Regions from separate parts of the Bhargavaea sp. GQ12 genome, predicted to be linked through region 2. Evidence: riboswitches for the same ligand, from Rfam matches in the RefSeq annotation. Region 2 holds a riboswitch; each other region holds the start of a gene.
What was found. A riboswitch is a leader RNA that binds a small molecule or an ion and turns the genes downstream of it on or off. The one in region 2 is predicted to bind thiamine pyrophosphate.

Region 1: another riboswitch for thiamine pyrophosphate. It lies ahead of tenA (thiaminase II); the one in region 2 lies ahead of thiT (energy-coupled thiamine transporter ThiT).
Region 3: another riboswitch for thiamine pyrophosphate. It lies ahead of AC6CHQ_RS13375 (YkoF family thiamine/hydroxymethylpyrimidine-binding protein); the one in region 2 lies ahead of thiT (energy-coupled thiamine transporter ThiT).

What each region holds. Positions count from the first base shown of each region.
Region 1 covers NZ_JCAXEU010000009.1:109,921-120,367, forward strand. The annotation lists gene AC6CHQ_RS10145 (NADPH-dependent FMN reductase) at 1-489, shown strand, start outside; gene AC6CHQ_RS10150 (TlpA family protein disulfide reductase) at 774-1,214, shown strand; gene abc-f (ribosomal protection-like ABC-F family protein) at 1,533-3,206, shown strand; gene AC6CHQ_RS10160 (peroxiredoxin) at 3,288-3,806, shown strand; gene AC6CHQ_RS10165 (TlpA family protein disulfide reductase) at 3,844-4,278, shown strand; gene AC6CHQ_RS10170 (phospholipid phosphatase) at 4,359-5,042, opposite strand; gene AC6CHQ_RS10175 (hypothetical protein) at 5,148-5,702, opposite strand; gene AC6CHQ_RS10180 (TetR/AcrR family transcriptional regulator) at 5,804-6,388, shown strand; TPP riboswitch at 6,445-6,552, shown strand; gene tenA (thiaminase II) at 6,647-7,330, shown strand; gene thiM (hydroxyethylthiazole kinase) at 7,327-8,121, shown strand; gene thiD (bifunctional hydroxymethylpyrimidine kinase/phosphomethylpyrimidine kinase) at 8,118-8,951, shown strand; gene thiE (thiamine phosphate synthase) at 8,974-9,606, shown strand; gene thiW (energy coupling factor transporter S component ThiW) at 9,603-10,106, shown strand; gene AC6CHQ_RS10210 (TetR/AcrR family transcriptional regulator) at 10,330-10,447, shown strand, end outside.
Region 2 covers NZ_JCAXEU010000030.1:5,784-16,230, reverse strand. The annotation lists gene mreBH (rod-share determining protein MreBH) at 1-759, shown strand, start outside; gene AC6CHQ_RS15870 (GNAT family N-acetyltransferase) at 1,085-1,630, opposite strand; gene AC6CHQ_RS15865 (M3 family oligoendopeptidase) at 1,637-3,439, opposite strand; gene AC6CHQ_RS15860 (TspO-related membrane protein) at 3,606-4,349, shown strand; gene map (type I methionyl aminopeptidase) at 4,399-5,154, opposite strand; gene AC6CHQ_RS15850 (magnetosome magnetite crystal formation protein family) at 5,222-5,563, opposite strand; TPP riboswitch at 5,668-5,774, shown strand; gene thiT (energy-coupled thiamine transporter ThiT) at 5,861-6,424, shown strand; gene AC6CHQ_RS15840 (SGNH/GDSL hydrolase family protein) at 6,633-7,559, opposite strand; gene AC6CHQ_RS15835 (DEAD/DEAH box helicase) at 7,556-8,779, opposite strand; gene AC6CHQ_RS15830 (amidase family protein) at 8,975-10,435, opposite strand.
Region 3 covers NZ_JCAXEU010000017.1:14,041-24,487, forward strand. The annotation lists gene AC6CHQ_RS13325 (hydroxymethylglutaryl-CoA lyase) at 1-62, shown strand, start outside; gene AC6CHQ_RS13330 (NAD(P)/FAD-dependent oxidoreductase) at 119-1,240, shown strand; gene AC6CHQ_RS13335 (PH domain-containing protein) at 1,363-1,977, shown strand; gene AC6CHQ_RS13340 (hypothetical protein) at 2,160-2,366, shown strand; partial or broken gene AC6CHQ_RS13345 (Ltp family lipoprotein) at 2,400-2,516, shown strand; gene AC6CHQ_RS13350 (Ltp family lipoprotein) at 2,517-2,834, shown strand; gene AC6CHQ_RS13355 (YetF domain-containing protein) at 2,959-3,687, shown strand; gene AC6CHQ_RS13360 (energy-coupling factor transporter transmembrane component T family protein) at 3,839-4,597, opposite strand; gene AC6CHQ_RS13365 (ABC transporter ATP-binding protein) at 4,578-6,005, opposite strand; gene AC6CHQ_RS13370 (ECF transporter S component) at 5,998-6,579, opposite strand; gene AC6CHQ_RS13375 (YkoF family thiamine/hydroxymethylpyrimidine-binding protein) at 6,581-7,171, opposite strand; TPP riboswitch at 7,267-7,372, opposite strand; gene AC6CHQ_RS13380 (MFS transporter) at 7,839-9,038, shown strand; gene AC6CHQ_RS13385 (TRAP transporter substrate-binding protein) at 9,281-10,306, shown strand; gene AC6CHQ_RS13390 (TRAP transporter small permease) at 10,373-10,447, shown strand, end outside.

The DNA.
Region 1 (10,447 bases), on a different contig from region 2:
GAGACGATGCAGGAGCGCTACAAGGACAAATTCGATATGGAAATCGCCGATATCGGTGCGCTGCCCCATTTCGATCAGGATGTGGAGCTTGATCCGCCTGCTGCCGTGAAAGAGTTTAAGCAGAAAGTGCTGGATGCAGACGCGATCATCATCGTGACGCCGGAGTATAACTGGTCTGTTCCGGGCGTTTTGAAAAACGCGCTGGACTGGACGTCAAGGGGCGAGCGGGTCATGGTCGGCAAGCCTGTCTTTCCGCTCGGGGCCTCGATGGGCATGGCGGGCACGCTTCGTGCGCAGATCCACCTGCGCCAGATCCTGGTCGCGCCAGGTGTCTCCGCCAAGGTGCTGCCTCCGGGCGGCAACGAAGTGCTCGTCAACTTCGCCCAGCAGAAATTCGAAGGCGAATCAGGCGGACTGATCGACGGGCCTACGCTTGAATTCCTCGATCAGAAGGTGGATTCGTTTATCGGGTTTGTGAAAGAGGGCTGATCTGCAGCCGGAGGCGGACTCCGGCTGCTTTTTCATGGGGATCCGGTGAGTCTGAAGAATGCGGGCGCGAGTTTGAAGAATAAGCTTCTGAGTTTGAAGAATAAGCTTCGGAGTTTGAAGATTGAGTGTGTGAGTTTGAAGAATACGGCGAGGAGGCTTAACATTAGCTCTCCCTGGAGCGCAAACCGGCACCTTAAATCAGTCTAATATTAAGTGTCCCTCCTAAAACCGCTGTTTCAACGGTTCATTTCCCGGGAAACTTATTGAGCAGGAGGGGATTCCTGATGAAACTGCATGAACCGATGCCGGAGCTGTCCGGCGCAACCGATTGGCTGAACGGCGAGATAACCAAGGCTGAGCTGGTCGGCGATAAACCGACGCTCATCCACTTCTGGGCCGTCAGCTGCAACATCTGCAAGGAAACGATGCCCGAAGTGAATGAGCTGCGGGACAAGTACAAAGAAGATCTGAACGTCGTGGCGGTCCATATGCCGCTCACCGGTGCGGACAACGACATGGACAAGATCCGGGAGGCGGCGGACCAGTACGGCCTCACCCAGCCGGTGTTCGTCGACAGTGAGTACAAGCTCACTGATGCCTTTGAGAACGAGCTGGCCCCTGCCTATTATGTGTTCGACAAGGAAGGCCAGCTTCGCCACTATCAGGCGGGCAGGACCGGCCTCGACATGGTGGAGGACCGGATCGAGCGTGTGATCGAACAATAAGAGGAGCCCGGCGCATCAGGCGCCGGGCTTTCTTATGCATAGTTGCCGTGCAGCGGGGCATATGTTAATCTGTTCTCAACTTAAATCGAAAGGGATGACGAATGGGACGATGGACAAGTGACGGAGCGCTTTAGACGAATCGGATGCTTTTTTCGAACGTCGGCGGGATCCGTCTGCCCATTTTTCCATCGTCATCCAGATACGCAGCCGCATAGATGCGGCTTGTTTGGCGACGTGTAAATGAGCATTTTTCGGATCCCTCCGGCCACTATGGCCGGGGGGTTTTTCATGCCCTCCGGGAAACAGGGAGGAATCTGTATGTTGCTTGGTAGATTGGAGGAACTTTCCGTTATATACGGTGATGTCACAATTTTTGAGAAGGTGTCTGCCGATATCCCGGAAGGGGAGGTCATCGCGCTTGTCGGGCCGAACGGAGCGGGCAAGTCAACACTGATGGACAGGATTGCGGGCAGTCGGGAGCCGTCTTCAGGGATTGTCCGGTGGATCGTAAATCGGCCGTCCGTCACTTATTTCAGGCAGGAAGAGGCGTCACCAGACCTCAATATGGCTTCTGGAGAAGTGCTGGCCGAACGGAAAAAATGGCGCTTACCAGAAGAGGTTGCATACAATACCGCGAGTGGGGGTGAGCGGATGAAGCTGCGGCTGTCTGCCGCCCTCGCGGAACAAAGCCCGCTTGTGCTGCTTGATGAGCCAACCAACCATCTCGACCGGGAAGCGCTGGAGCGGCTGATCGGACAGATCAGGGAAAGCCGGTCGACGTTCATCATCGTGTCCCACGACCGGCATTTCATCGACCAAGTCGCGGATCGCGTATGGGAGCTGGATCACGGCACCCTCACCGAATACGAGGGCAACTACACCGATTACCGGAACAAGAAGGAAGCGGCAAGGGTTGCACAGCAGAAGCATTACGAACATCAGCAGAAAAAAATCACACGTGTCCATGAACAAATTGCGCAGCTGTCGGACTGGTCGGACAAGGCGCACCGGGAGTCCACGAAAAAAGGCGGCTACAAGGAATACTACCGGGTCAAGGCCAAGAAAAAGGACATCCAGATCCGCTCCAAGCGCAAACGCCTTGAAGCCGAGCTGGAAAAGGATGGTGTAGAGAAGCCTGAAGAGGAGGGGTCCGTGAAATTCGACGTGAAAGGCGGACGCCGCAAGGGGACGCGAGTATTCGAACTCCGGGACGTCTCAAAGTCTTTTGGCACCCGTACGCTTTTCCGGAATGTCCGGTTCACTGTCCTTTCCGGAGAGCGCCTCGCCCTTCTCGGACCAAACGGCTCAGGCAAGACGACGCTGTTCCGCATGCTGCTCGGCGAAGAACCGCATGAAGGGGAGATCTGGCGGACGAAAGGGATGACAGTCGGCGTCCTCAGCCAGTCGGTGCTGGACCTGCCGCTATCGAAGACGATGGAGGCCTACTTTTCCGCCGCCACATTCGAACAGCAGGGAAAGCTCCGCACCGATCTCGCGAATCTCGGATTCACCGCGGAGCACTGGACACTCCCTCTATCCGGCCTGAGCATGGGCGAGCGGCTTAAGATGAAGCTGATGAGATTCATCCTCGAAGATACCGACGTACTGCTGCTCGATGAGCCGACCAACCATCTCGACCTGCCATCCAGGGAGGCGCTTGAGCGGACGCTCGGGACATTTCGCGGGACGCTCCTGTTCGCATCACACGACCGGTATTTCACGGAAAAGCTTGCTGACGGCATTCTTATATTCGGGGAAGAGACCGTGACGAAACAGCAGACGAAGCCTGCCGAGTGGGAAGAAAAACGGGGAGAAACCGAAAGAGGCAGCGACGGGAAAGCGCGTGAAGAGGAGCGCTTGCGTCTCGAGACCGAACGCCAGGCCGTACTTGGCAAACTCAGCATGCTATCGCCGGATGACGCGGAATATAAAGACCTGGACCGCCGGTTCCTTGAGCTGACCCGTGATATCAGGGGACTTGGGAAACACTGACCCCATTGATAAGCAGCCGTGATTCTGCTATTCTTTCCTTAATTTAATTTGAATTTTCTTTAAATTAAGGGGGCAGTGAAAATGAATGAAAGAATGATCGGCAATCCGGCACCCCGCTTTGAAATGAAGGCCGTCCTGCCGAACCGGGAATTCGGCATGGTCAGCCTGGAGGAAAACATGAGGAAGGGCAGATGGACGGTCCTGATCTTTTATCCGTTGGACTTTGCGCTTTCAAGCCCGGCCGAACTCACGGCGTTTTCTGACCGTCATGTCGAGTTCGCGGAACTGAATGCCTCAATGATCGGTGTCTCAACGGATACCATCCATACCCATCTTGCCTGGGTAGGGCTAACCCGCAGCAACAACGGTCCCGGCGGCCTGAGCTTCCCGCTCGCCTCGGACCGGAAGCTTTCTGTTTCCCGGGAGTACGGCATGCTCATCGAGGAAGAGGGTATCACGCTCCGCGGCCTCTTTATCATCAGCCCGGATGGCCGGCTCCGCTACCAGGCGGCTTTCCGGGAAGATATCGGCCGCGATGTCGATGAAACGCTCCGTACGCTTCAGGGCCTTCAGGCGGGCGGCCGCCTCGCCGCGAACTGACCGCGGGATGTAGATCTTTCATACAGGAGGAGATCGGATGAAACTGCGCACACCGATGCCAGAACTCGGCGGCGCAACCGAATGGTTGAACGGTGTGAGAACAAAGGCGGACCTTGTCGGCGAACGGCCGACACTCATCCATTTCTGGTCCGTCAGCTGCGGACTCTGCAAGGACATGATGCCCCATATCAGCGCGATCCGAGACAAATACGGAGATCGGCTGAATGTCGTCGCTGTCCATATGCCCCGCTCCGGAGATGATGCAGATATGGAGAAGATCAAAGAGGCCGCCGCTGCCCACGGCATCACCCAGCCGGTCTTTGTTGACGGGGCGAAGGAACTGACCGGGGCATTCGGCAACCGGTACGTGCCTGCCTATTACGTGTTCGATAAAACAGGCCGCCTCCGCCACTACCAGGCGGGCGAAGGGGGCATGCTGATGCTGGAAAAGCGCATCAGCCGACTGCTGTGATACGTATAAACAGAGAAACCCGGCCTTTCCCGCAAGTGGGGATTGGCCGGGTTTTGGGCATGCCGTCATCTTATTGGACTTTATTCGAGGACATGGGATCCGGATGCTTCACTGCCGGTTTCTTTGTGCTCCAGCTTCACCTTCGTCACCGCAAGAGAGGCAATCAGAATAAGCTCAAACAGGTTCGTTGCAGCTTCGCTCGGGATATCCGGATTAAACATGCTTCCGATGGTCATGGCGATTGTGCCGGCGAGCATCCACCATGAACCGGCCTTCCATGCAAGGAATAGCCCGGCGACCAAAAGCGCCGCGAGAACGATCAGGATCATGGCAGGCGGCCCCGAAGCTTCTTCGGCAGCTGAATAGCTCAGCACGCCATAACTTTCGTCCTTCTCCAGCTTCAGACCGCTGAGCACGGTGATGAATTCAACGACGACTGCTGCGATGGCGGCTGCCCAGAACAGCAGCGCCGCCCATCCCTTCTGTGCCCATCCGATCCCCGCCTGCCGCATCGCGCCGAGCGAGAACAGGATGAGTGTCGGTGTCACAAGGGCATGCAGCCAGAAGCGGGCAAGACTGAGACCTTCCAAAAGTGCGCCTTCGCCGATCAGGCTTCCGATTGCCAGAATGCCATTGTCATAGACGAGCGCCAGCGCGACTGCCGCCAGGACACTCATCAGGGTCCAGAAACGCTGTTTCTTCAGCACCCAGACCAGCAGCCCCAGATAAGCCAGGGCAAACGCCCCGAAAATATACGGATCCATTTCATCACTCCCGTGTCCGGTTTCCCGGACAGTTTCTTCCACTCTTCCCTAAAGTAGGACGCATGGAAACTTATTTATTGTTACATAACAGAAATGGACAGCACCTCAGTGGGCGCTGTCCGCTTTTCCTTTCTTGGGCCAGATGAAATTGGAGAGGGCGATGGCAAGGTCGATGGCGACAACAATCGACCAGACTTTCAGGATCTGGGAAAGGGCTTCGGTCTGACCGGGATTTCCCGCAAGGTATATCAGAAGATAGAGATACCCGCCGCCAAGCATCCAGGCCAGCACATGAAGAAGTGATCCTGACAGTTCATACCTGGCATGCTCGTAACCGTACCGCTTTGCAGGCTTCGGCCCCTTTTTCATGATGTGGTAACGGAAGCGCTCATCCGCCCACCGGATCATCCGTTTGCCGTAGGTAAGTGAGACGCCGAGGTAGATGGCGGCGATGCCATGGGCGGCCGTGGCAGTCGCTTTATTGGCGAGGATGTCATAGGTTGTCGCGATCAGCAACGTCAGGTCCAGCAACGGCGTCATGGCGAGCAGCAGCAGCCCGAGACGTTTTCTTCCGAGCAGGTAGCGTGTGACAAGGCCGGCAGCGATAAACACCCAGAATCCGATTTCCACGGCAATGATCAGGTAGGCGATGAGGCTCATGTTTGCACTCCTTTTTAATACATCTGTGTTATTTAGATTTTAGCACGTTGTATTTATTTAACACAAGTGTTTTATTTAAAAATCGATGATATACTAGTGGTATGCCAAAAATCGTGAATCATGAGGAGCGGCGCGAGCAGATTGCGGAGGCCATGTGGCGGGTCATCCTGGAAAAGGGCATGGAAGGAGCGACGGTTCGCAACATTGCCGGGGAAGCGGGGCTGTCGACAGGTGCCCTGCGGCATTACTTTAAAGACCAGGATGAACTGCTGGTGTACGCGATGCGCCTTGTCAATGAACGGGTTGAAAAACGGGCACTGGGCATTCTGCAGGAAGATCTTCCGCCCCGGGAAAAGGTGATCCGGGTTTTCCTCGAGATCGTGCCGATGGATGCGGAACGGCGTGCGGAGACGGATGTATGGTTTACTTTCCAGGCGCATGTCCGGCACCGGCGGGACCTGGAAGGAATTCCGGAAGTCGGTGTCTATGAAGCGGTCAGCAAGATGCTTTCTTTTCTCGAATATGAAGGCGTGCTGAAAAACGGCCTGGACCTTACGCTTGAGACAGAGCGCCTTTATTCCATCATCGACGGACTTGCACTCCACGCCTTCCTGGAGCCTGAGCGGCTTAAAACAGATCTGGTAGAAGCGCTCATCAGGGACTCGGTCGGCCGGATCTGCAGGTAAGGCCCCTCTTGCAAAATATTCTGCCCATGATATAGTGATGGTGAAAACCGAACATGAACTGCCACTGGGGGAGCCTTTCGAAAGGCTGAGACGCGCATGGGCTGCGCGGACCCTTGGAACCTGATCCGGATCATACCGGCGTAGGGAAGTGGGGCCGCGCAGCTTTTGCTTTATCCGAATGCTGATTCAGGCCGCCTTCCGCGTTGATCCGGAAGGCGGCTTTTTCATGTTCTCCAATTAGGAAAGGGGACGGAGAAGATGGGATTTTGTGAACGGGTACGGCGGGAGTGCGATGGGATCTGGGAGGCAAGTTTCCGACATCCTTTCGTAGAGGCGCTTGCGGACGGAACGCTCGATGAGGACGTCTTCCGATTTTATGTGTTGCAGGACGCGTATTACCTGTCGCATTTCGCAAAAGTCCAGGCGCTCGGCGCGGTGAAGGCGAAAGACCTGCTGACGACACAAAGCTTTGCCAAGCATGCGGAAGCGACATGCTCAGCGGAACTGGCACTTCATGAGGAATTCTTCACGATGCTCGGTGTGACGCCGGAAGAGCATGCGGCATTCCGGCCGGCGCCGACTGCTTATGCGTACACGTCACATATGTACAGGGCGGCCGTCGAGGGTGATCTTGCAGATGTGCTTGCGGCACTGCTTCCGTGCTATTGGCTGTATTGGGAGATCGGCGAGCGGCTGAAGGGCGCTGAGCCGGGTCACCCGATCTATGATAAGTGGATCGCAACCTATGGCTCCGAATGGTTCGGCGAACTCGTGAACGAGCAGATCGACAGGATGAACCGGCTGGCGGAGGAACTGCCCGAGGAGCGCATCCTGGAACTTGGGGAGAGGTTCCGCAAAAGCAGCATCTATGAGCTGAACTTCTGGGAAATGGCATGGACACGAGAACAGTGGGAAACCCCGGAAATGGAGGGGGTCCGATGAGCAAACTGTTGTCGGAACTCCGTGAAAGGCGGCCGCTTGTCCACTGCATGACGAACATCGTCGTTGCGAACTTCCAGGCAAACGGGCTGCTTGCACTCGGTGCTTCCCCCGTCATGGCGGACGCGCCGGAAGAAGCCGGAGAAATGGCAGCAGCCGCGTCGTGCACGGTGCTGAACATCGGTACGCTCCACCGGGAGTCGCTGGAGGCGATGGAAATGGCGGGCAAGGCGGCGAACGGGGCAGGGAATCCCGTCGTGCTGGATCCGGTCGGTGCCGGCGCGACGCAATTCCGCCGGGACGCCGTCAGCCGGCTGCTCGGGGCGGTGGATGTCACGCTGATCCGGTGCAACGCAGGTGAACTTGCCGCGATTGCGGGCGTGGACTGGCAGGCTTCGGGGGTGGATGCCGGTGATGGTGACATGGACACGGAGACAGTTGCCGCGGAGGTGGCACGGCAGTACGGATGCGTTGTGGCGGTGACTGGGGAAACGGACGCGCTGACGGACGGTCAGCGGATCGTGCGCATCAGCGGTGGACATCCGGTCATGAGCCGGATCACCGGCGCCGGCTGTTTGCTGAGCGCGGTGTGCGGAGCGTTTCTCTCAGTGGGCAAAGATGACCCGTTCCGCGCCGTGGCCGCGGCACTCGCCTTCTACAAGGCGGCAGGAGAGCGGGCGGCGGCAACTTCATCTCTTCTGGGAAGCTTCCTTTCTGCGTTTATCGACCGGCTGGCGTTACTGGGAGAGGAAGACTTCGCGGTTCCGGAGCCGGCCGAGGAGGTGCGGGCATGACAAGTGTGGCACTGACAATCGCAGGATCGGATTCGGGCGGCGGCGCGGGCATCCAGGCGGACCTGAAGACCTTCCAGGAGCTGGGCGTGTTCGGCACGTCCGCGCTCACTGCCGTCACCGCTCAGAACACGCTCGGTGTGCACGGCGTCTGGCCGCTCGGCCCGGAGGCGGTCCGCGCACAGATGGATGCGGTGTTTGCGGATTTTGATGTGGCCGCCGTTAAAACCGGCATGCTGTTTTCCGGGGATATTATTGCTGAAGTCGCGGCGGGTCTTGCCGGTGCGGGCCACCCGGTGCTTGTCGTGGACCCCGTCATGATTGCGAAGGGCGGCGCGCATCTGCTGCGGGAAGAGGCCGTGGAGGCGATGCGGGAAAAGATTCTGCCGCTGTCCACGGTCATCACTCCGAACATCCCTGAAGCGGAGGTGCTTGCCGGGATGATGATCCGGAGCTTGGAAGACATGGAGGAAGCCGGGCGCCGGCTGATTGCGTTGGGCACCCAATCCGTTGTCGTCAAGGGCGGCCATCTTGAGGGAGAAGAGCGGGCTTGTGACCTGTTTATGGATGGTCGCGGGGAGCGGATCTGGCTATCGGCGGAGCGGATCCGGACAAAAGACACCCACGGCACCGGCTGCACGTTTTCTGCGGCACTTACGGCATTTCTTGCGGCCGGGGAACCGCTTGAAAAAGCGGTCGTTGGAGCCAAGCGGTTTATCCACGCGGCGATTTCCGACGGCCTCGGCCTGGGAGCGGGTCACGGGCCGACCAATCACTGGGCATACCACCGGGCGGGAAGCGCCCTGAAAGGAGAGGTGCTCATTGATTCGTGAGAAGCTAGGCGTTTATTTCATTATGGGAAGCCCAAATACCGGCGCGCGCAATCCGTTGGAGGTGCTGGAGACGGCGCTGAGGGGCGGCATCACCTGCTTCCAGCTGAGGGAAAAGGGCCCCGGTGCGATTGAGGGACGTGAACTGCGTGCATTCGGCGAAGCCTGCCGGGACTTGTGCCGGGCATACGGCGTGCCGTTTATCGTGAACGATGATGTGCGCCTTGCGTTGGAGCTCGGGGCAGACGGTGTCCATATCGGACAGGATGACGGTGACGCCGGAGAAGTGCGCAGGCTAATCGGTGACCGGATCCTCGGCGTCTCGGTGCATAACCTGGATGAAGTCCGGGAAGCCGCTGCTGCAGGTGCGGACTATGTCGGCATCGGCCCGGTTTACCAGACGACATCCAAGCCGGATGCCCGCCCGGTCTGCGGCACGTTGCCGCTCCGGGAAGCGGCTGAGGCATTCCCGGAGCTCCCGTCAGTCGGCATCGGCGGCATCACTGCGGCTAATGCCGGCCCTGTCATCGCGTCCGGCGCATCCGGCGTCTCCGTCATCACGGCGATTTCCCTGGCGGATGATCCGGAGCGGTCGGCACGGGAGATCCGGATGGCGATTGAGGAAACGATTAGGCGGAGAAGGCGTGCGGTCACATGAAATGGAATACAAAGACACTCGTCCTCATGACCATGTTCACCGCGATTGCAGTAGCGGGCTCGGTATTTGTCTCTTTCCCGGCGGGCGTGGCGCGGGCCTACCCTGTCCAGCACGCAGTCAACGTCATCGCAGCCGTCTCGCTCGGGCCTGGTCCTGCAGTCATGATTGCATTTTTGACAGCACTGATCCGGATCCTCACCGGGACCGGTTCACTGCTCGCCTTTCCCGGCGGCATGATCGGCGCGCTCCTGGCAGGCTGGCTTTACGTGAAGACGGGCAGGACATGGACGGCATCGGCAGGCGAGATGTTCGGAACCGGCATCATCGCCTCGCTTCTTGCGGCGCCCTATGCCAATCTCCTGATGGGCGCATCGGCAGGTGCTTTGTTCTTCCTGCCGGCATTTCTCGTCTCGAGCATCAGCGGCGCGCTGATCGGCCTGGCCATCGCAATCCGTCTGGAGTCGGCGGGCCGGCTACCCGCAATCGGGGAGCGTTCATAAATCCCGGATGATCGTTCATAGAATCATATGAGCCCTCGAGGCTGGGGGTATGGTTATCATTAGGCCTCACTCACCTTCTGTGAGCGCTAATAGAAGCCGGATGAAATGCGGAGGCAGGTGGCCTCCGCATTGTTTTTGCTCTCGTTTGACCACCCTGGTCAACTTGTCATATACTGGCGTTGACCAGGGTGGTCAATACCATCCGCAGAACGGGGTGTAAACGATGAAAGAATCATTCAGGCGCTTGGAAAGCGACCGTCAGCAAGAGATTCTGAAGGCAGCCATGAGGGAGTTCGCGGAAAACGGATTCGGCAAAGCATCAACAAACCGGATCGTAAAGA
Region 2 (10,447 bases):
GCGATGGCCGAAGCATCCAAAAAGCTCGGCCAGACACTCCGAAAGCCACGGGTGGTCGTTTCGATCCCTTGCGGGGCAACTTCGGTTGAGCAGCGTGCCATCGTGGACGCCGTGAAATCCGGAGGCGCTAAAGAGGTTCACCTGATTGAAGAACCTGTTGCGGCAGCCATCGGGGCAGATCTTCCCGTGAGCGAGCCGATTGCGAATGTCATCGTGGATATCGGGGGCGGCACGACCGAGGTCGCCATCATTTCGTTTGGCGGCGTCGTCTCGTCGAACAGCGTGAAGTTTGCCGGTGACAAGATGGACGAGGAAATCATCCATCACGTCCGCAAGCGCCACAACCTCATTATCGGCGAGCAGACCGCAGAAGCGATCAAGAAAGAAGTCGGCTTTGCACCGATCGCCCATGATGCGAAAACGATGGATATCCGGGGCCGTGACGTCGTGACGGGTCTTCCTAAAACAATCACGCTTCATTCACGTGATATCCAGCAGTGCCTGAAGGAAGGGATGGAAACGATTCTGGAAGCCATCCGCACGACGCTCGAACTCTGCCCGGCAGAGCTTTCCGGCGACATCGTCGATCAGGGCATCGTCCTCACCGGTGGCGGCGCGCTCATGAACGGCATGCAGGACTGGCTGTCTGAAGTCATCTCTGTACCTGTCCACACCGCGCCCGAACCGATGAAGGCGGTCGTAGTCGGCACCGGTAAAGCACTCGGCACGATTAAAACGATGCGAAAAATCGCAAACTGAACCGGTATCGCCGCGGGACCCAGCCCATTGCTTCCGCAGCCACTGAAAAACTCTCTATAATAGCTGATTGAAGTGAAAGGTCCGAGACACCTGCGGGAATAGCATTAGCCGAAGACTCCGCAGGAAAAAGTCCGAGGAGGCTGAGGCAATGCCCGCGGTAAGCGAGGACATGGAACGGAAATCAGATTTTCCACTTTTTTACGAACTCCTGCTTTTTGCAGTTTAATAATGTATACGGATTACAATAAAAGGACCCTATTCCGGCTCACGGCCTGAATAGGGTCCTTAGTTTTGCAATGGGTCTCCGCAAAGCGGCCTTACCCTTTCAATGTTCGTCCTCGATGATCGAGTAGAGGTAATGATCCTCCCAGACACCGTTGATGAAAAGCAACTGGCGCAGCAGGCCTTCCTGCTCCATGCCGGCCTTTTCAAGCACCCTGACCGATGCCTGGTTCCTCGGGGAAACATAGGCCTCGATTCTGTGCAGTCCGGCGCGTTCGAAACCGAACTTCAGGATGATCTTTAGTGCTTCGGTCGCAATGCCGCGTCCCGCTTCGCCCTGATCGACGGAGTAGCCGACAAAGCCACTCAGGAATGGCAGGCGTTTCAGGCCATATAGAGAGATGTGGCCGATCAGGCGACCATCCTCTGCCCGGAAAATGCCAAAACTATACTCCCGCTTTTCCCTGAGCTGCTGGAGTGACTCACGGATCTTCTCCCTCTGGACGCCTACCGTGTAATACGAGCTATCGTGCCGCGGCTCATACACCGACCAGTAGTGCTTGTTCCTGGATACAAGGTTGGTCATGGCGAGTGCATCATCGTCGGTAAGGACGCGAAGGATGATTGTCTCGCCCTTTAGTGAGATCACGGCGGCTCACCCTTCGTTGGACGTCAGGCTGAGAAACTCTTCCACATCGCGGATGCAGAGGCGGACGCCCTTTTCCCAGAAGTCTTGTTTTGTGATATCTTCACCAAGATGTTTCATCGCCAGGTCCTCAGTCGTCATGACGGCCGTGTCCCGCAGAAGTGCCATGTACTTCTCCTCGAACGCCTCACCTTCCTCAAGCGCCTTGGCATAGATGCTGAGGGAGAATAAGTAGCCGAACGTGTAAGGGAAGTTGTAGAACGGCACGCCGGTGATGTAGAAGTGCAGCTTGGAGGCCCAGAAGTGCGGGTGTGCCTCTCCAAGCGCTCCGGCATAAGCCTCGCGCTGTGCTTCTTCCATCAGTTCGTTCAGGCGTGCGGTCGAAACTACTCCTTTTTTCCGCTCTTCGTAGAATCGCGTTTCAAACAGGAAGCGCGCATGAATATTCATGAAGAAGGAGACACTGCGCTGAGCCTTGTCTTCAAGCAGGGCGATTTTTTCTTCCTTCGTCCCTGCTTCCTTAACAGCTGCATCCGCCACGATCATCTCCGCGAATGTTGACGCGGTCTCCGCCACATTCATCGCATATTGCCTGTTTAGCTGATGGACCGGACGGAGCGCATAGGAGTGGAATGCGTGACCGAGCTCGTGTGCCAGTGTGGCGACGTTCGACATTGAACCGCTATACGTCATGAAGATACGGGATTCTTCCGAAAGCGGCATGCCGGTGCAAAAGCCTCCCGGGCGCTTGTTCGGACGATCCTCCGCCTCGATCCAGCCGTTCTCGAATGCCATGCGGGCGAACGACTCCAGCTCCGGACCGAACTTTCCGAAATGCTTCAGAATGAATTCAGCGCCATCCTGATAATCCAGTTTTGAAGCCGATTCGGAAACCGGTGCGAAAAAGTCATACCAGTCAAGCTGGTCTTTGCCGAGCAGGGTTGCCTTGCGGTTCAGGTATTCCGCAAACGGCCCTTTATTGGCCGAAATGGCACCCCACATCGCGTCGAGCGTCTCCTGCTTCATGCGGTTGTACTCGAGCGGCTCGCGGAGGACCTGGTCCCAGCCCCGTTTCTCGTAAACCTGCAGGCGGAAGCCGGCGAGCGAGTTAAGAGCTTTCGCGAAGAATTCTTCTTTCTCAGCCCATGCTGCCTCCAGCTTTTCAAACGCTTCTTTTCGGACCGCGGGATCGGAATGCGTGCCGAGGTTGTTTGCCTGGCCGACGGAAAGGACCTTCTCCTCTCCGTCCACTGTGACCTTCACCTGCATGTCCCCGACAAGCAGGTCGTACAGCTCGCCCCATCCATGGTAGCCGTCAACGGACAGGCCTGTAATGAGTGCTTCCTGTTCTTCCGGAAGCTTGGCTCCGGCTTTTTTGCGCCATTCACCCAGGATGAACGAAAATTCTTCGAGCTGACCGGAGGCAAGCAGCTCTTCCCAGACCTTCTCATCTGTCTTCGACAGTTTCTGCTGCAGCGACATGAACGCCGTCTGGAACTTCGCACCCAGCGCGGATGTTTCTCCCTGCAGGAGATTCGCTTTTTTATCTGTCGTGTCCTGTGCCAGGAAGCAGCCGATGACCGCTCCGGCCTCTCTCAGGTGGGCCGAGGTATTCTTTGTCTGTTCGATCAGGGCCACAATCTTTTCTGCAGCGTCGGCGGCTTCCGGTGTGCTGAAATCCGCGACCGCTTTTGCATAGCTCCGGACTTTTTCCGCCCCTTCATCTAGATGGGCTCTGAGTTCTTCAGATTCGCTTCCGCCTCTAAAGAACGTCTCAAGGTCCCAGGTGACCGGATACGTGGTTGTTGACATCCCAATTCCCCCTGACTGTTTGCCAATTTTCTAATAACAATTTCCTTACAATTATAACACGGTTGTTCGGAAGGCGAAACTTGCCAACTGGCAAAAAAGCGTCACACTTTCCGCCGTAAATACCGAAAAACCCATGTATACTAATACGGGTAGGAGGTGAAGAAGATTGATCCGAAAACTGTTGATGGGGATCGCCCTGCTTGCGGCGGTCGGCTTCCATGCGTCGGCTTTGTTCATGCCGGCATTCGGGCGGCCCGCCGGGGAGATTGCCGCGCGGCTTCCGGTCGTCTTCATGCCGTCCATGTACTCGTCGCTGGTTCTGCTCGTCCTCGTGCCGCTCCTCGTACTGTACGTGATCCGGGACGGCGGAAAGGCGGACCGGCCGGCAACCGCAAATCTGCGGGCCGCGCTTTTCATCACGGCCTGCGTCCTCCATATCATCGAACTCATCACTTGGCAGGAAGAACGCTTTATCCTGTTCACCGCAACGGAAGTGGCCATGCTCGCCATTCTTGCCGCCCTTTACTTCACCTATCCGAAAAAGGAGAACCTCATTTCCGGACGGATACCCGTCTCAGGAATCTTTTCCTATTTCTTCTTCAGCGTTCTGGTTGCAGTCCATTACGCGCTAGAGGCAAATGATTGGGGCGGCCTGGGCCTGAGTGACGCGCTCTGGGCGATCATCACGCTCACATTTGCCGCTGCGGCCGCGCTTCATTTCCTTTATCATCACCAGGACCATATGTATGCCATCGTGTTCGCCTGGATGTCCCTCATGGTCGCTGCAAGGAACGGGCTGGACGAGCCGCTTGTTAGCGCAGCTGCGCTTTTCCTCGCCGGTGCCGTCATCGCCTGGATGATCATTTCCAGTCGTCAAAGCCAAAAAGTGCCGAGAACGGCAGAAGATTAATCAGCCAATATACGCCAAACGGTCCCGGGAAATTTCCCGGGACCGTTTTTTAGTCTTCGCTGATGTCTGTAATGAGAAGTGGTCCGTCAGCCGTGACGATGACGGTGTGCTCGATCTGGGCGACAAGCGACTTGTCAGGCGTGATGAACGCCCAGCCGTCCCCGCCTTCGATAATGTGTTCAGCCTTTTGGGAGATGAACGGCTCGACAGCGAGGACCATGCCTTCTTTGAGAAGAGTCGTATCCCAGCGGTCATAGTAATTCAGCACATGGCTCGGTTCCTCGTGCAGTGAACGGCCAACACCGTGGCCCGTCAGGTTCTTGATGACATGCAGGCCGTTGTCGCTTGCCTCGCGGCTGACCGCCTTGCCGATCTGGTTCAGCCGTGCGCCCGGCTTCACTTTCTCCAACGCACTGTCGAGGGCCGACTTGGCCACGTCGATCAGCTTCTGCTTTTCGTCGTCCGGCTCGCCGGCCACGATCGAAATCCCGGTATCGGCAAAGTAGCCATTGTATGATCCGGACACATCGATGTTGACCATGTCACCATCTTTGATCACATAGTTATCCGGGATGCCGTGGGCAACCACTTCGTTGACACTGATGCATGTGAAGCCGGGAAAATCGTACTCGCCCTTGGGACCGGAGACGGCACCCTTTTCCTCGAACATGCGGCCTGCCATGTCATCGAGCTGTTTGGTTGTGACACCGGGCTTTGCGGCGTCTTTCAGCGCATCGCGGATTTCCGCACAGATGCGCCCGATTTTCTTGAGGTTCTCGAAGTCTTCTGTCGTCTTCGCGATCATTCGATTCAGCACTTCCTTCTGTGGATTCAATTTCCACTATACCACAGACCGGACGGTCGCCAAACAGTCAGGTTTTCAGCGCACGGATTCCTGCCGCGGTGCACCAGACGAACGCCGCCCCCTGCAGAACCGCATACAAAAGAGTGAGCAGGACAGTCGTGCCCGCATGCCCAAATGACGGCGCCATACCGGTGAACGCCGCTTCCCTCACTTCATTGGCTGCGATGAAAGTCGTGACCAGAAGCGCACAAAGCGGCACAGCCGGGAGGAGCTGGATGGCCAGCGCCCGCTTCGCGTGGCGGCGGACCAGGCCATCGCCCGAGGCCAAAAGCAGAATAAGCGGGAACAGGACGGGGGCGAATAGGATGCTGAAGTAATTAAATGACGCGATAAGGCGGGGATTGTCCATGGGGTGCTCCTTCCGGTAAGCGGCACAGCTGTTCCTATCCTATGCGGGGACGGGTTGAAAACACCGGCCGGGTAGTCTACACTTGGATTGTCCATACTGAATAACTGAACCACAAGGGGAGCCGCAGATGCGGCTGAGAGTGGGCGGCCGGCGCCCAGACCCTTTGAACCTGTAAGGTCATGCTTGCGCAGGGATGTGGATGGAAAACGATGCCCGAAGGCGTCCGGCTCTGTCCCGGATGCTTTTTTTATTGGTCATCCCCATCTTGCGACACTATTTAAATGGGGGTATCTTCCTATGCAGCGCAACAAACGTCTTCAATTCCTGATCGAGGTCGCGATCTTTTCCGCGATCGGCTTTGTCCTCGACCAGATCTCCATCAAACTCTGGTTTCAGGGCGGCTCCATCAGCCTCACGATGGTGCCGATCGTCCTGATGGCCTTTCGCTGGGGGCTCGGGGGCGGATTGCTCACCGGGCTGATCCTCGGCATTCTCCAGACATTTGCAGGCGCCTACATCATCCACCCGGTGCAGGGCTTCCTGGATTACATCGCAGCATTTGTCGTAATCGGAGCCGCTGCTTTCCTGCGGCCGATGGTGCTGCGGGGCGCCGACTCCGGCGAGAAGGGACGGATGGTGACAGGCATCGTCATCGGGACGGTCATCGGCGGCCTGCTCCGCTACGTCATGCATGTCCTGTCCGGCGTCGTATTCTTCGGAGCGGCTGCCATTGATGCAGGCGACAACATCTGGTGGTATTCGATCGTCTACAACGCGGGTTACATGATCCCGTCGATCATCCTGACAGCCGCCGCGTGCGCCCTCCTGTTCAGCACTGCGCCGCGATTGCTTAAGCGATAGATCCAGTCTGTCCCAGGGACGGCTGGTATAAACCGGAATTCATATGGACAGACGAACCCCCGCCGGGTCTGGCGGGGGTTTTGGGTTGGGGACATTATAACTGAGATCACCAACGCTTCAATGAAGTTAATCAACGTTTCATAAAAGATCGTCAACGTCTCAATAAACTTAATCAACATTTCACCGAAGATCGTCAACGTTTCACGCCCTATACGGAAAACGAAACCCCCTCCGGCATGTCGGAGGGGTTAAAGTAAATGGCATGGATGCCCTGAAGATGTTCATCGACTGCAGACCGGGAGAATGTCTCACCGCTTGCGTCGGCACTTCGCCCGTCCGCCTCCTGCATCCGCCGGTTCATTTCCTCGAACGAGACCGGATTCGGCGGCGGCACTTCCCATGGCTCGACAGTCAGGCCGTATGGAGAGCTCTTGAAAAAGGCATTCGCCATCCGGCGGTACCCTTCGAGCGTCGGATGGACGTCCGCCGGGTTCGGAAGCAATTGGCTGCCTTCGGCGGCAAATGCCTCTTCGACCGGTACGAAGACGGCCCCGGCGGCCTCTGCCTCCTTCTTCAGGATCGCGTTCAGCCGGCCGAGCTCTTTCCGCAGGCCGGGTTTCATCTCCTCACGGGCATGGGGATATGGAAAATAATAACCCATGATGTAAACAGTCGCCCGCGGCGCCCGTTCCGCAAGTTCATCCAAGATGGCCGCCGTGTTCTTCCTGACGCCGTTCAGCGCATAGTCCGCCGGAATCTGATCATAGGCGAGCGTGCCTGTCCGCGGATCATACCGCACAAGCCCGAGCAGGTCATTGGCGCCCGAGGAAACCGTGATTAGTGTGGCATGTTCAAGGACCGGCCGCGCCTCATCCGAGCGCACGCGTTCGAGCACCTGGCCGCTCGTGAGCCCCGGATAGGTGAGATCCTTCGAGTAAAAGGCGAGCGGTATATGCCTGCGCAACTCCATCGCAATCATGTCGGCATAGCCAAGGTCGATCGCACGGTTTGGCGTCTGACCGGCCGCAAGGGAATCACCGAGCGCGACATAGGCGGCCGGCGCCGCAGCCTTCACAAGCCCCGCTTGCGGAAGGATCATCAGCAACGCACTGAACAGGAGGACAAGCCGCTTCATCGCTGCTTGCCGCCCTTGTTCCCTTCTTTTTTCTTGCCGTTCCTCGGGCCCTTGCCCGCATTGCCCGAAGGTTTCTGGGATGACGCGGCCTGCACGGTCTTGGAGGATCCTTCGACAAGGCTGCCCTTGTGCCAGACTTTCTGTACCGGCTTGCCCGGAAGTGCACGGGTCAGTTTCCGGTATGTCTTTTCATCCGGATAGGACACGAACGACAGCACTTCCCCGTCCGCTCCCGCTCGTCCCGTCCTTCCGGAACGGTGTGTGTACTGTTCTTCGGTGCGCGGTACATCGATGTGGATCACATGCGTCAGACCGCTGATGTCGAGCCCCCGAGCCGCAACATCAGTCGCGATAAGGATGCGCACTGTGCCGTCGCGGAACCCGTCAAGCGCCTGCTTGCGCTCCATTTTGTTCATGCCGGAATGAAGGACGGCAACCGGCGCGCCCTCAAACTTCAGCTTCGACTCCTTCATGAGCAGCTGGTCCGTATTGTTGATGAAAGCCAGTGCACGCAAGCCTTCCATATGGGATAGCCTGCGGATCAGGTCCGTCTTGTCGCGATCATCCACCTTCGTGAAGGAGTGGATGACCTCGCCTTGCTTCGGCAGCTCTTCAGCAGTCACTTTAAGCTGCAGCGGGTCGTCCATGAACCGCTCGGCAACAAGCCGGATTTCATCCGTGATGGTGGCCGACACGACTGCCACCTGGCAGTCAGGCGCGGCAGCCCCGATCAGCGACTTTACATCCGTCCGGTGGTCACGTCCCAGAAGCTGATCGCCCTCATCCAGTACGATGTGGCGGATATCGTGCATTTTCAGCTTGCGGTCATTGGCCAGTTCCCAGACACGGCCCGGCGTCCCTACGACGATCGTCGGCTTCTTTTTCAGCTTCTCGATCTGGCGCTGTTTATTAGCCCCGCCGATCAGTTGCGTGACTGTGATGTCCGTCCCTTCCGTCCAATCACGGAACACTTCGACAATCTGCATGCAGAGCTCCTGTGAAGGTGCAATGACCAACGCTTCCGTTTTCTTGGAGTTGCCGTCGACAAGCTCCAGCAGAGGGATGACATACGCTAGTGTCTTCCCGGACCCGGTCGGAGACTCCGCGACGATGTCCCGTCCATCGATCATCGCAGGTATCATTTTCGACTGGATCGGCATCTCCTCTTCAAATGTCCATTTTTTCCGGAATTGCGGCTCCAGCCGTTCAATCCAACTCATCATCCATTCCCCGTTTCAATCCTTGATGGCTTTATTTTAGCACAGCGGGTGCTACCCGTCCTTTAGCGGCTGTTCCCGATAAAAGTGGGGACGTCTGTGTATGTCAACGTCTCAATGAAGTAAATCAACGTCTTCACTGAATGTGAAAAAAGGGACTTCTATCCTGAAGCCCCTATTAAATATTCTTATACTCAATCACTCATTCGGCGGCTTGACCCGGCCCTGCTCCCTTTGCTCGAAGGCATAAGCGAATCCGATCAGCAGCGGTTCCGAAAACGCACGTCCGTAGAATGCGATGCCGAACGGTTCTCCTTCTTCCGTCTTCCCGGCCGGTACCGCAACTCCGGGATAGCCCGCAGCGGCACCGAAACTGAGGCCATGGGACTGCGGAAAGACAAGAGCGGTGATATTATGTTCGCGGAATGCCCGTTCCAGTGCAACTTCAGACGACAGATGCCTGTTCCGCTCGAGCGCTTCCAGGTAGGCCCGCTCCGTCAGCGTCCCCGATGTGCGGTCCGACTGCTCCAGCATGTTCTGGCCGAATTTCAATGTTTCTTCAGGATGCCGGCTGTTGAACTCGATGACATCAGACAATGTCCGGATCGGATTGCTTGCCGGTGTCCTTCCGAGATAGGCATTTACGGCCGCTTTGAACTCGTGCATAAGCACGTCGTAGCCAAGGTCATTTTCCATGACGCCGAGATCGATGTCCTCGATGATTTCAGCGCCGCACGCCTTCAGAACTTCCAGCTTACGGTCAAACAGTTCCAGGATTTCACTTTCGGCTTCGTTTTCGAAGATGTTGCGCGCGACGCCGATCCGTGTACCTTTTAGTGCATCCCGATCAAGACTGGCTTCCCAGTCCCTGCCTTCCCATACACCGGAAAGGGATGTGACCGGGTCAGACGGATCCTCTCCGACCATCTCCCGGAACATCAGCAGCGCGTCTTCTACGGTGCGGGCAAGCGGTCCGGGTATGTCCTGCGTCATGGACAGCGGTATAACACCGGCCCGGCTGATGGCGCCGACGGTCGGCTTGATCCCGACGAGGCTGTTCTGCACGGCCGGCTCGATGATGGATCCGGTTGTCTCCGTCCCGACCGAAGCCGCAGCCAGATTTGCTGCGATTGCGACAGCTGAACCGGAACTTGAACCGCCGCAGTCAAACTGGCCGTAGGGGCTTTTCACTTGTCCGCCTCTGGAGCTATAGCCGTTCGTCATCTTGTCGGACATGAAGTTCGCCCACTCGGTCATGTTCGCTTTGCCGAGTATGACTGCACCGGCTTCCCTCAGTTTCTTGACGAGGAAGGCATCTTCAGCCGCGTAATGACCGGCCAGTGCGAGCGACCCGCAGCTGGTGTGCATCTTGTCTCCTGTGTCCATATTGTCCTTGAGAAGGATCGGGATGCCGTGCAGCGGTGATCGTGCCCCCTTCACCCGGCGCTCGTAGTCCAGCTGGCGCGCGATCTGGAGAGCTTCCGGATTCACTTCAAGGACGGCATTGACATTCCGTCCGTATTCCGAGATCCGTGACAGGTACATGACCGTCATTTCTTCCGCTGTGATGTTTCCGTTCTCCATCAATTCCTGCATCTCCCGGATAGGCGCTTCCTCGAGCCACTCATCCCGGATGCGCTGCAATCGTTCGTTCTGCATCCTTCATTCCTC
Region 3 (10,447 bases), on a different contig from region 2:
GATATAAACTCCCGGGGCAGGTCATGAAGGCGGGTACGGCGAAGACAGTGCATACGGTTTAAGAGAAAAGCGTCCAATAGGGCGCTTTTATTATCCTATCAAAAGAAGGAGTGACGCCATGAAAGTCGCCATAATCGGAGCGGGTATCGTCGGCGCAAGTGCCGCCTATCATCTGAGCAGGCGGGCGGATGCAGAAGTGATTCTGATCGACAAGGAACAGAAGGGGAAAGCGACATTGGCAGGAGCCGGGATCATCTGTCCCTGGGTTTCTCATGCGGACGACCCGGATTGGTACCGCCTTGCGAAAGAAGGCGCAAAGTTCTATCCTGATTTGATTGGCCGCCTGAAAGGGAACGGAGAGCACCGAACAAGTTACAAGCGGGTCGGCGCGCTTTGTGTGAGTGACCGTCCCGAGAAGCTCGACCAGATCGAAGAAGCAGTCCGGGCCAAGAAGGCGGATGCACCTGAATTGGGAGATGTCCAGCGGCTCGACGCCGAGGAGACCCGTCGCAGGTTCCCTCCATTAAATGAAGAACTCGAATCTGTCTTTGTCTCCGGCGCGGCAAGGATTGACGGCCGGTTGCTGCGCGAGGCGATGGTGAGGGCGGCCGGCAAGAATGGCGCGCGGATCGTGGAAGGGAGAGCGAGTCTCATTTCGGACGGGGGCAAGGTGACAGGCGTGGCCGCCGGTAATGAGATCATCGATGCTGACCAAGTGATCGTAACCGCTGGCGCCTGGGTGCCCGAACTTCTGGAACCGCTCGGTGTCCGGGTGAACGTGCAGCCGCAGCGGGGACAGATTCTTCATATAGATATGCAGGGGGAAAACACTTCCGACTGGCCGGTCGTCCTGCCGCATAGCAGCCACTATATGCTGGCGTTTGATGATTCACGGGTAGTGGCGGGGGCAACAAGGGAGACCGGCTCAGGATTTGATTACCGGCAGACAGTCGGAGGGGTGCATGAAGTCACGGGTGAAGCTCTCCGGATTGCTCCAGGACTCTCGTCGGGAACGCTGAGAGAAGTCCGGATCGGCTTCCGGCCGATGGGCGAGGATTCTCTTCCGCTGCTCGGTAAGTTGGAGGAAATCGGCCAAGTCACAATCGCGACGGGGCTGGGGCCGTCGGGTCTCACGATGGGGCCTTATGTCGGTTATCTGGCGGCCTGTCTTGCTGTGGGGGAGGAGACAGGAATGGATTTAAGTGCCTATCATCCGTTAAGGGGTGCGGCGGTGAAGTGAAGAGGGATTCTATGAGCGAGCGTGAGGGCGGTTCAAACCTGCACGCTCCTTTTTTGTCCGGATATCTAATTGTGAAATGTTATACTGAAAGTGAGTTTATATAGAGGAAGAGGGGCTGTACCATGCTGAAGAAAATCGCTTCCGACGCGCTTGGACTGTCGGACATCGGGAAGATTATCGGGCCTGCGGACTATGACAAGACGGACGCCGATGATTACATCCGTCACGAGGACAACGAGAAAATCTATTTCCTGATCAAGACGAAAGCGGACGAGTACTGCTTCACGAACATTGCGTTCATCCATGTGGACGGAGACACTGCCGTGTCTTCCAAGCGGACGCTTAAGCGTTATGCGTACTCCCAATACAAATTCGCGGATGTTGCGCTGGAGACTGCCGGGAAAGTCGATCTTGATGTAGAAATCAAGTTCACACTGGGCAACCAGGCCTACAGCATCGATGTCGACAAGAAACAGCTGGATCAGCTGAAAGACCTGTACAAAGCGCTTGTCTATATCGCTGAAGTGACGCACGAAAACAGCATTCAGATGGACATGGCCACTCAAAGCCTTGACCGCGCTGTCCAGGTGCTCCACAACGCGCGACCTTCGGATGTTCAGCTTTCCGAACAATACGAGAAGCTGACCGAATTCGGATTTAACTGGATGCAGCAGGCGCGTGCAAAGTACCATGATAAAGATTTCGGAGCGGTGTTTGAGAAATATATTAATAACTGATTGATGGGAGAAGGCGTGGCTGCGCCTTCTCTTTTTTGTTTGGAGTTCGTTTTAGTTGAGCTGTAGAAGTTCTTGTCACAAAAAAGTCTAAATGCCTATTTTAAAATTTAATTTATAATCCCTTTTGACTATTAATATATGGTAGTATTTAAGTATTATGATATATAAAGGGGATAATAGGAATGAGTAAAAAACAAAAACAGAAAAAACCCTTCTATAAAAAGTGGTGGATTTGGGCACTTGCAATTATTATTGTAGTTGCTGTAAACGGCAATAATGATGAAAAAGCGGAGACGAACGAAGAAAGCAAGCCAGTTTCTGCTGAAATGACCGAGAATCCTAAAGAAGTAGAAGAGACAAAAGTAGAAGAGCCAAAAGAAAAAGCTTAGCCTGAGAATGACGTTCCCAAAGAGTATCAATCTGCTCTTGTAAAGGCTGAATCATATGCGAAAACCATGAATATGTCTAAAAACGGTATTTATGATCAATTGACTTCTGAATATGGTGAAAAGTTTTCTGCAGAAGCGGCAGATTATGCAATGAGTAAGCTAGAATTCGATTGGAAAGAAAATGCATTAATAAAGGGTGAATCTTATTCAAATACCATGCACATGTCAAAACAGGGAATCTACGAACAACTTATCTCTGAACATGGTGAGAGATTTACTGAAGACGAGGCACAATACGCAGTTGACAACTTGAAAGCTGATTATAATGAAAATGCCTTAGCAAAAGCTAAAAGTTATCAAGAATCAATGAGCATGTCTCCAGAAGCAATAAGAGATCAGCTAATTTCTCCCCACGGCGAAAAATTCACACAAGAAGAAGCCGATTACGCTATAAACCATTTGGAATAATTAATAGAGAATTCGCCCTCATCCTATTTAGTGGATGAGGGCGAATTCTCGTCTTAGTAAAAGGGTGTAAACCTCTGCTCCCATTGGACACACTGGCTGAAAACAGCCGAGAGGGGCGGTTCCGATGGAGTTTTTTCAACCCCAAGAAACGCTGACCGCCATGCAGTGGGTTTTGAGGGCGATTGTTTCCTATGTCTTTCTGCTGATTGTGGTCAAGGCTATGGGGCAGCGATCAATCTCACAGCTGAGCCTGCTGGATTTTGCAGTCGCGATCACAATCGGGAATATCATCGCGCACCCCCTGTCTGATGAAGGGCTCGGCCTAAAAGGGTCGATGATCACCATGGTTTCGCTTGCTTTCCTCTATTCTGCGAGTGTTTTCGCCGTTCTGAAATCAGGGAGCATTCGAAAATTCGTTCTGCCCCGGCCGCTCCCGCTCGTGGACAAAGGGCAGCTCGTTTATCCGAACCTGAAAAAAGCCCGAATCACCATCGATTATCTGCTTTCCGAGGCGCGGAAGGCGAGGATTGAAGACCTCCGGAAACTGTCGCTGGCGCTATGGGAGCCAGACGGCACAATTTCATTTTTCGAAAGTCCGCAATACCAGGGGCCGACCCGCCAGGGCTTTGACATGATACCTGAGCCGTTTGACCTGCCGGTTGTCGTCATGAGGGAAGGAAAGATCGACCGACAAGCGCTCGGGCAGGCAGGAAAGGATGAAACGTGGTTTTTATCGGTGCTGAAAGAAGAGCACTATGTGCAATTGAAGGATGTCCTGCTTGCGACAGTGGAACGGAGCGGGAAGGTGAAGGTGTTTGTCAGAGGCGGGCAATCAAAGAGTGACCGCTCGTAGAACTAGAAGAAGCTCACATAGAAGCTCGATAAGCGCACATAGAAATGGCCGGAGCGCTCATAGAACTGCCGAAAGCGCTCGTAGAAATCTATGAGCGCTCTCAATAGCGGCAATCAAAAAGCATCCGGCAACCCATTGCCGGATGCTTGCTTCATTTCCCTAAAACGAGGCCACCCGCACAACTCAGGGCCAGTACTGCCAGAAACACGCCTGCCAATACATAATCGAGACCGCTCACCTTCACTGGCCGATAGAATTCTTCGCGCCGTTCTCCGGTGAATCCCCTCGCTTCCATCGCGAAGGCGGCGCGTTCGGCTTTTCGTACGGCTCCGGCGAGCATCGGGATCAGGAGGCGTCTGGTGCCGGCGATCCGCTGCCACCAGTGCCGGTCCCGGCCGACCCCGCGGAGGCGCTGGGCCTGCCGGATCTGGGTGAGTTCGTCTTTCAAGACGGGCAGGAACTGGTAGCCGACCATCGTGCCGTAGGCGATTTTCGGCGAGATCTTGAGTTGTTGCATGAGACTCATGACGAAGGTGACCGGATTCGTGGTGAAGGCAAACAGCAGCGACAGCGTCGAGAAGGCCATAACCCGGAAAGTCAGTGACCAGGCATGGGCCCATTGCGTATCAGTGACTTGGATACCAGCGAAGGAGCCGATGACTTCACCGCCGGTGTCCGCTCCAAAGACGAGTGTCGTCCACAGGTATCCGACAGCGCCGAGCGTGAAGGGCAGCATCATGAGCGCCCACAGCTTCCAGTTGATCCGGCTCATCGTCACTTGAAGGACGAGGATCGCGATCCAGAAAAGTAGCGGCGTCCATGGATCAAAGAAGAAGGCCAGCGTGAGCATGGAGACAGTCACGATGACGAACTTCACCGACGGGTTCATGTCATGCAAAAGCCGGCTCACGGCTGTCCGCTCCTTTCGGCGGGAGAAGGTGGTGTGTGTACAGCAGTGCAGAGTCCGCCCACACATCCTCCGCTTTGAATTTTCCGGTCAGGCGTCCTTCATTAACCAAGAAAATCGAATCTGCGACAGCCGCGGCGAATTCCATGTCATGGGTGATGATCAGGAATGTGATGCCTTCCCGGGAGCGTTCGTCAATAAGCGAAAATAGCTCCTGCAGACCTGCCGCGTCCTGGCCGGATGTCGGTTCGTCCATGATGATGACCGGGCGGTTGTCGGCGAGCATTGCGCCAATCGCGACGCGGCGCTTCTGTCCATGGCTGACCGAGAACGGATGCGCATCCCAAATGGGCATGAGCTTCAGCCGTTTTGCGAGATCGTCCTGCGTTTCCGTCGTAACTAAGCCCGAGAAGGCGAGTTCGTCCCCGACGGAATTCGTCAGAAACAGGAATTCGGGTGACTGGGGAACGTATCCGGTGCCGGGTGACCGGACGGTACCGGAGTGTTTGTAAATGCCGCAGAGCGCCTTGGCAAGAGTCGATTTCCCGCTCCCGTTCGGTCCAGCGATGACGGCGATTTCGCCTTCACTCACATCAAATGAAAGCGAAGCAAGCAGCTGTTTCCCGCTGATTTCAACCGACAGGTCCGATACAGATAGGGCAGGCCTGCCGGTGATGCCGGAGGCGCGTTTTGGGAAAACAACCGGAGCTTTTGGGACGGCCGGCTCGTCCGCAAGAAGCCGGCCTTCCGAGCCGAGTGCAATCTCCCTTTCAAAGAATCCCTCCCACAGATCAAGCCGGTGTTCCACCGCGACAATCGTCAGGCCGGTCTGCTTTTGAAGGCTGTCCAACCACCGGACGAAATTCCGGGCGGTCAGCGGGTCGAGGTGGGAGAGCGGTTCGTCCAGAAGGAGGACCTCCGGCTCTGCCACAAGTGCACAGGCAGTGGCAACACGCTGCTTCTGGCCGCCGGACAGGGACTGGATGACCGAATGGCGGAAGTCCGCGAGTCCGGTCTGATCGAGCACGTTCACAATCCGTCGCTCCATGTCAGCACGGGGAACCCGCAAGTTCTCCATCGTGAAGGCGAGCTCCTCCTCGACGGTCGTCATGCAGAACTGGGAGTCCGGATCCTGGAAGACGGTCGCGATCAGCCGGTTGATCTCCCCGGGCCGGTAATCGTCGGCACTTTTCCCGAACAGACGGATGTCACCCTCCACAATTCCATCACAGTTCAGCGGATACAACCGGTTCAGCAGGTAAAGCAGGGTGCTTTTGCCGCAGCCGCTCGGCCCGCTGATGACGACCCGCTCGCCTCGGTGGATATCGAACGTCAAGCCGTTCAACGTGTTGTCCGGGTCAACAGGAAAACGGAATGAGGCATCCTCAAGCGCAAGAATCGGATCATGCACCGGCCCCACCCTGTTTCGGTCGGGAAATGGCGTAACCGCGGAGCGCGCCAGTTGCCAGCAGTCCGTCGGCGAGGTACTTGCCGCCTATTCCTGCAATGATGGCGCCGCTCAGCACGCGCAGCGTGAACATGAGGAGCACGAACGACGGGTCAAGCGCGGCATAGCCCGAGACAAAGTAACCGTAAACGAAGCTGAACACCGCAGCACCGGCGCCTGCTAGCATCATGACCGCCAGATTAAAGTGCCGGTAGCGGGTGGCGGCAAATGCCGCTTCGGCGCCGAGACCCTGGATAACTCCGGACAAGATCAGGCGCGGGCCGACCGCATTGCCGAGCATGACTTCAATGATGGCGGCAATCGTCTCCGGCAACACCGCGGCACCGGGCTTGCGGATGATGGCCATCGACAGGATCGACACGATGAACCAGATGCCGAACATCCACTCATAGGCGATCGGCCCGATCAGGCCCGCCCAGATGTTCCCGAAGTGGATGGCGACAAGATACACGATACCGAATACCACCCCGAACAGGGACATGAGCACAATCTCTTTGAGTTTCCATGACTTCAACATGTCATTTCCCTCCGTGGGACGGACTGTTGATGCTCATCGAGACCGTCATAACGAGATGGCGGTGCTCCTCGGAGCGGGCGTGGGTAAACGTCTTTTCATAAAAGTCGAACACATCGTGGATATCCCCATGGATCCCGCTCGCGTAATGCATTGACTCATTGAAGACGCCGCGTTCTTTCGCGCGCTCCACTTCACGGTAGATGACCGACATGTAATCCGGATTATTCATCGGATACAATGCAAACTGCGACGATACATATTGCTTGGTCGGGTCGTTGTTCAGCACCTCATCCGGCTTGTCCAGGTAGGCATCTCCCGCGGTGTCCCCAGGGCAGCCCGCCGAAAATGTCCCGTTCAGCGCCACATGCACGCCGGTTTTCGCTGCGTGGAGGGCCAGCGCCTTCGCCACGTTGAACACATGCACCTGCTTTCCGCGGATGACCGTCGACACATCATCCGTGTGCATCCATACCGCGGACGTGTCCACCTCTTTAAGCGCTCCCTTGATGACCGCCACAAAATCATCGGTCATCGGATTGAGCGTAAACCGGAACCCCACGATTGGGCTCATTCCACACTGCAATTCTTCCATTTCTAAATTCCCCCTTCTGAAAATGAACACAAAAAAGCTGCACCCGTGAAGATGCAGCCGTAATTTCAGAACATGCCCATTAACAGAAGGGCGCAATGAAACTCGCCGCACTTCCTCACGCAGGTCCTAACCTGATCGAGTTCAAAGGGATCGGAGCAGCGCTCTCATCTCAGCCCGTAACGGGCACCCCCAGTGCAATTGACGGTATACAGTTTGTTGTGTCCCGGGTTGCCCCGATGCCTCCAGTGTAGAGGAAGGGGGCGGGGAAGTAAAGGGGGTCCAATTAACTCTAAGCCTGACGCCCTGGAACATGAAGGCAGAAAAAGAGTTTGGGTATTTATGGATAAACAGAAAATTCCAATTAGATTTTGGTGGGTCTTTTAACTCATGTCGCTTGTTGATTTCCACAACTATTTACCACCATCGACTAGGTAATTCGGTAACCATCTATGGACTTTACCTTTCAGTATTTAATATACAGAAAATTTTAAATACAATAAGTGAGCGAATAGATGTAAGCGCTTTAAATAAATTTCGCGCTTTCTCAATTCAAATTATTGCTTCTCCGGAGGGAGAGAAAGGGGGACGATCTGCTGGTCCGTTATAAAAAAGGTAAACACGGCTCCTGTCGGATTGTTGTGAGGTTCAATTCATTAAGGGGGATCTTATGAAGCGAAACATCAACCGCAATTTCCTGAAGTTCCTCATTGTGCTCATCGCGTTCCAGGACGTGGCGGCGGGCGTTGCCGGGTCGATCATGGCCGACATTATCAAGGCGTTCCCGGATTATAACCCGACCATCGTGATGATGGTGGCGACGTTCCCGGGCCTGCTGCAGATTCTTCCCGCACTTTTCTATGGCAAGCTGTCTGCCCGTTTTAACAAGCGTCATCTCCTGTTCACCGGTCTGACGCTGTTCGTCATCGGTGGAACCATGCCATTCTTCCTTGCAGATAATCTGCCGCTCATCATCGCCTTCCGCGGGATGCTCGGACTCGGTGTAGGGATCACGATGCCACTGTCGATTGATATCATCACCGACTTCTTCGAAGGACGCGAGAAGGACTTCCTGATCGGTTTCGGTACGTCCACCGTTGCCTGCATCGGAGCGATCTTCTACCAGCTCGCGGGCGGCATGCTGGCGGATGCGTTCGGCTGGCAGTACGGGTTCCTCACATACCTGCTTCCGATCTTCATCCTGGCGCTGACGTTCCTCTACCTGCCGGAACCAAAAAAGAAGGAAGGCCAGGCGGAAGCCGGAAAGGTCAAAGTCAAAACACCGAAAGTGGTTTATTCGGTCACACTCGGACAGATGGTTTACTCCGCTCTGATCTTCGGCTATGTGACCAACATTTCGGTTGTCATCCAGAACGACCAGCTCGGCACTGCGACACAGGCGGGCATGGCAATTTCCGTCTTTACGTTCGGAACACTCCTCGCCGGTTTTGTCTTCGGGAAGGTCAAGCATCTGCTCCCGGTCTCTTATCTGCCGGTCGCCGTCCTGATGACGGGTGTGGGGATGCTGGTCTGCTACTTCTCCCATTGCCTGACGATGATCTTCATCGGAAGCATCATCGGAGGCGCAGGGATGGGCATTGGGCTTCCGGGTGTGTTCGCGCGTGTCACCGAGGCGACGCCGCCGAATTCCGGGACTTCCTATGTCGGTCTCGTCGTTGTGGCACAGGGGCTTGGCGGTATCCTTGGACCATTCGTCTTCGGAGCGATCATGCAGCTGTTCAACCAGGACATCGGGCGTTTCCCGCTCCTCATCAGCACCGTCGGCCTGTTTGCACTGGCGCTGGTCTGGTATGTCGCGGTGAAAATGCCGAGGGCCAAAACCGGTGCTCCGCAAGTTTCTGTTGAATAAGCAAGCTAATTAGGACCTCCAGTTTCATGGGAGGTTCTTTTTTCTGCGGCATAGAAGGAACCGTCAGGCCCGTCCATAATAAATCTACTAAGTTTATTGATTTATCAAACAAATCCTCCTGAACAACACTGACGGCCTGTCCTCTATAATCAAGTCAACTTAACTGGATAAAGCGCTTTCAAAATGCCTTTTGGCCATTGAGTTGGAGAAATGCAAGGACATCAAACGGGAGGGATTTGAAAATGAAGAAATTCTCATGGACTGTGCTCGGACTGTTTCTTGTGCTTTTGTCCGCGTGTTCTTCGGCGGATGGGGAAGAAGGGGAGGCGGCCCAAGCTGATTCCGAAGGCGGCGGGGAGATTCAGGAAGTGAAAGCGAAGCTCGCCCACAGCTATCCTGTCGGCTTGTTCGCTTCAAAAGGATATGAGCATTTTGCAGAACTGGCCAATGAAAAAAGTGACGGCAAGATCGAGATCGAAATTTATCCGTCCGGCCAGCTCTATCTTGATACGGCGATGCCGAATGCCGTCTCAAGCGGACAGATCGAAATGGGAGTGAACACGATGGAAATGTGGTCATCCCAATTACCACTTGCCGATTTTTCGACCTTGCCTGTATTTGATGACTACGCTCATGTTCACAGAAGCTTTGAAAATGGGCTGGCTGAGGTGTTTGAAAAAGAGTTGGGGAACTTTGGCGTAAAGCCCTTGCTGTGGACAGATTCAGGCTTTGCCTATTTTGCTTCAACGGACGAACCGCTTCTGAAGCCAGAAGACTTCGAGGGGATGCGGGTAAGGACGACAAGCCCTACAATGTCCAGGTTTGTAGAGTTGGTGGGCGGGACACCGGTCTCCATCTCCAGCGCCGAAACTGCGCAGGCACTGCAGCGTGGAACAATTGACGCCGCTGTCTCATCAGTTGCAGGGTTCCAGGCAATGCAATACTTCGAGTATAGCAATCGGTACTCGGGGAAGTTCAACGCTGGTATCGTTCTGCTTTCGGTTAATCAGAAATGGTGGGACGGTCTGAACGAAGAGACACAGGATGTATTGCTGGAAGCCGCAGCCGAAGCCCAGGACTGGATCGCGAAAGAACAGGAAGCGGTTTATGCGGATGCAACTGCTGCCCTTGAGGGTGAAGGAATGACAGGCCATGAAATCGACCGGGCTGCATTTGAATCGGTATTTGCGGAATTGAAAGCAGGGTTTATTAAAGAGGCCGGACCTGTAGGAGAAGAAGTTCTGAAAATCATCGAAGACAACAGATAACAAAGCGGGAGGACAAGAGAGATTGCTGCTTTTGTCCTCTTTCTTATTAGAAGGGGGGATTGCAAGATGAAATGGGTTATGCGACTGATGGACAGAGTCATCGATGCTGCAGGCGCTCTCGCAGGTATTTCAGTTTTCCTG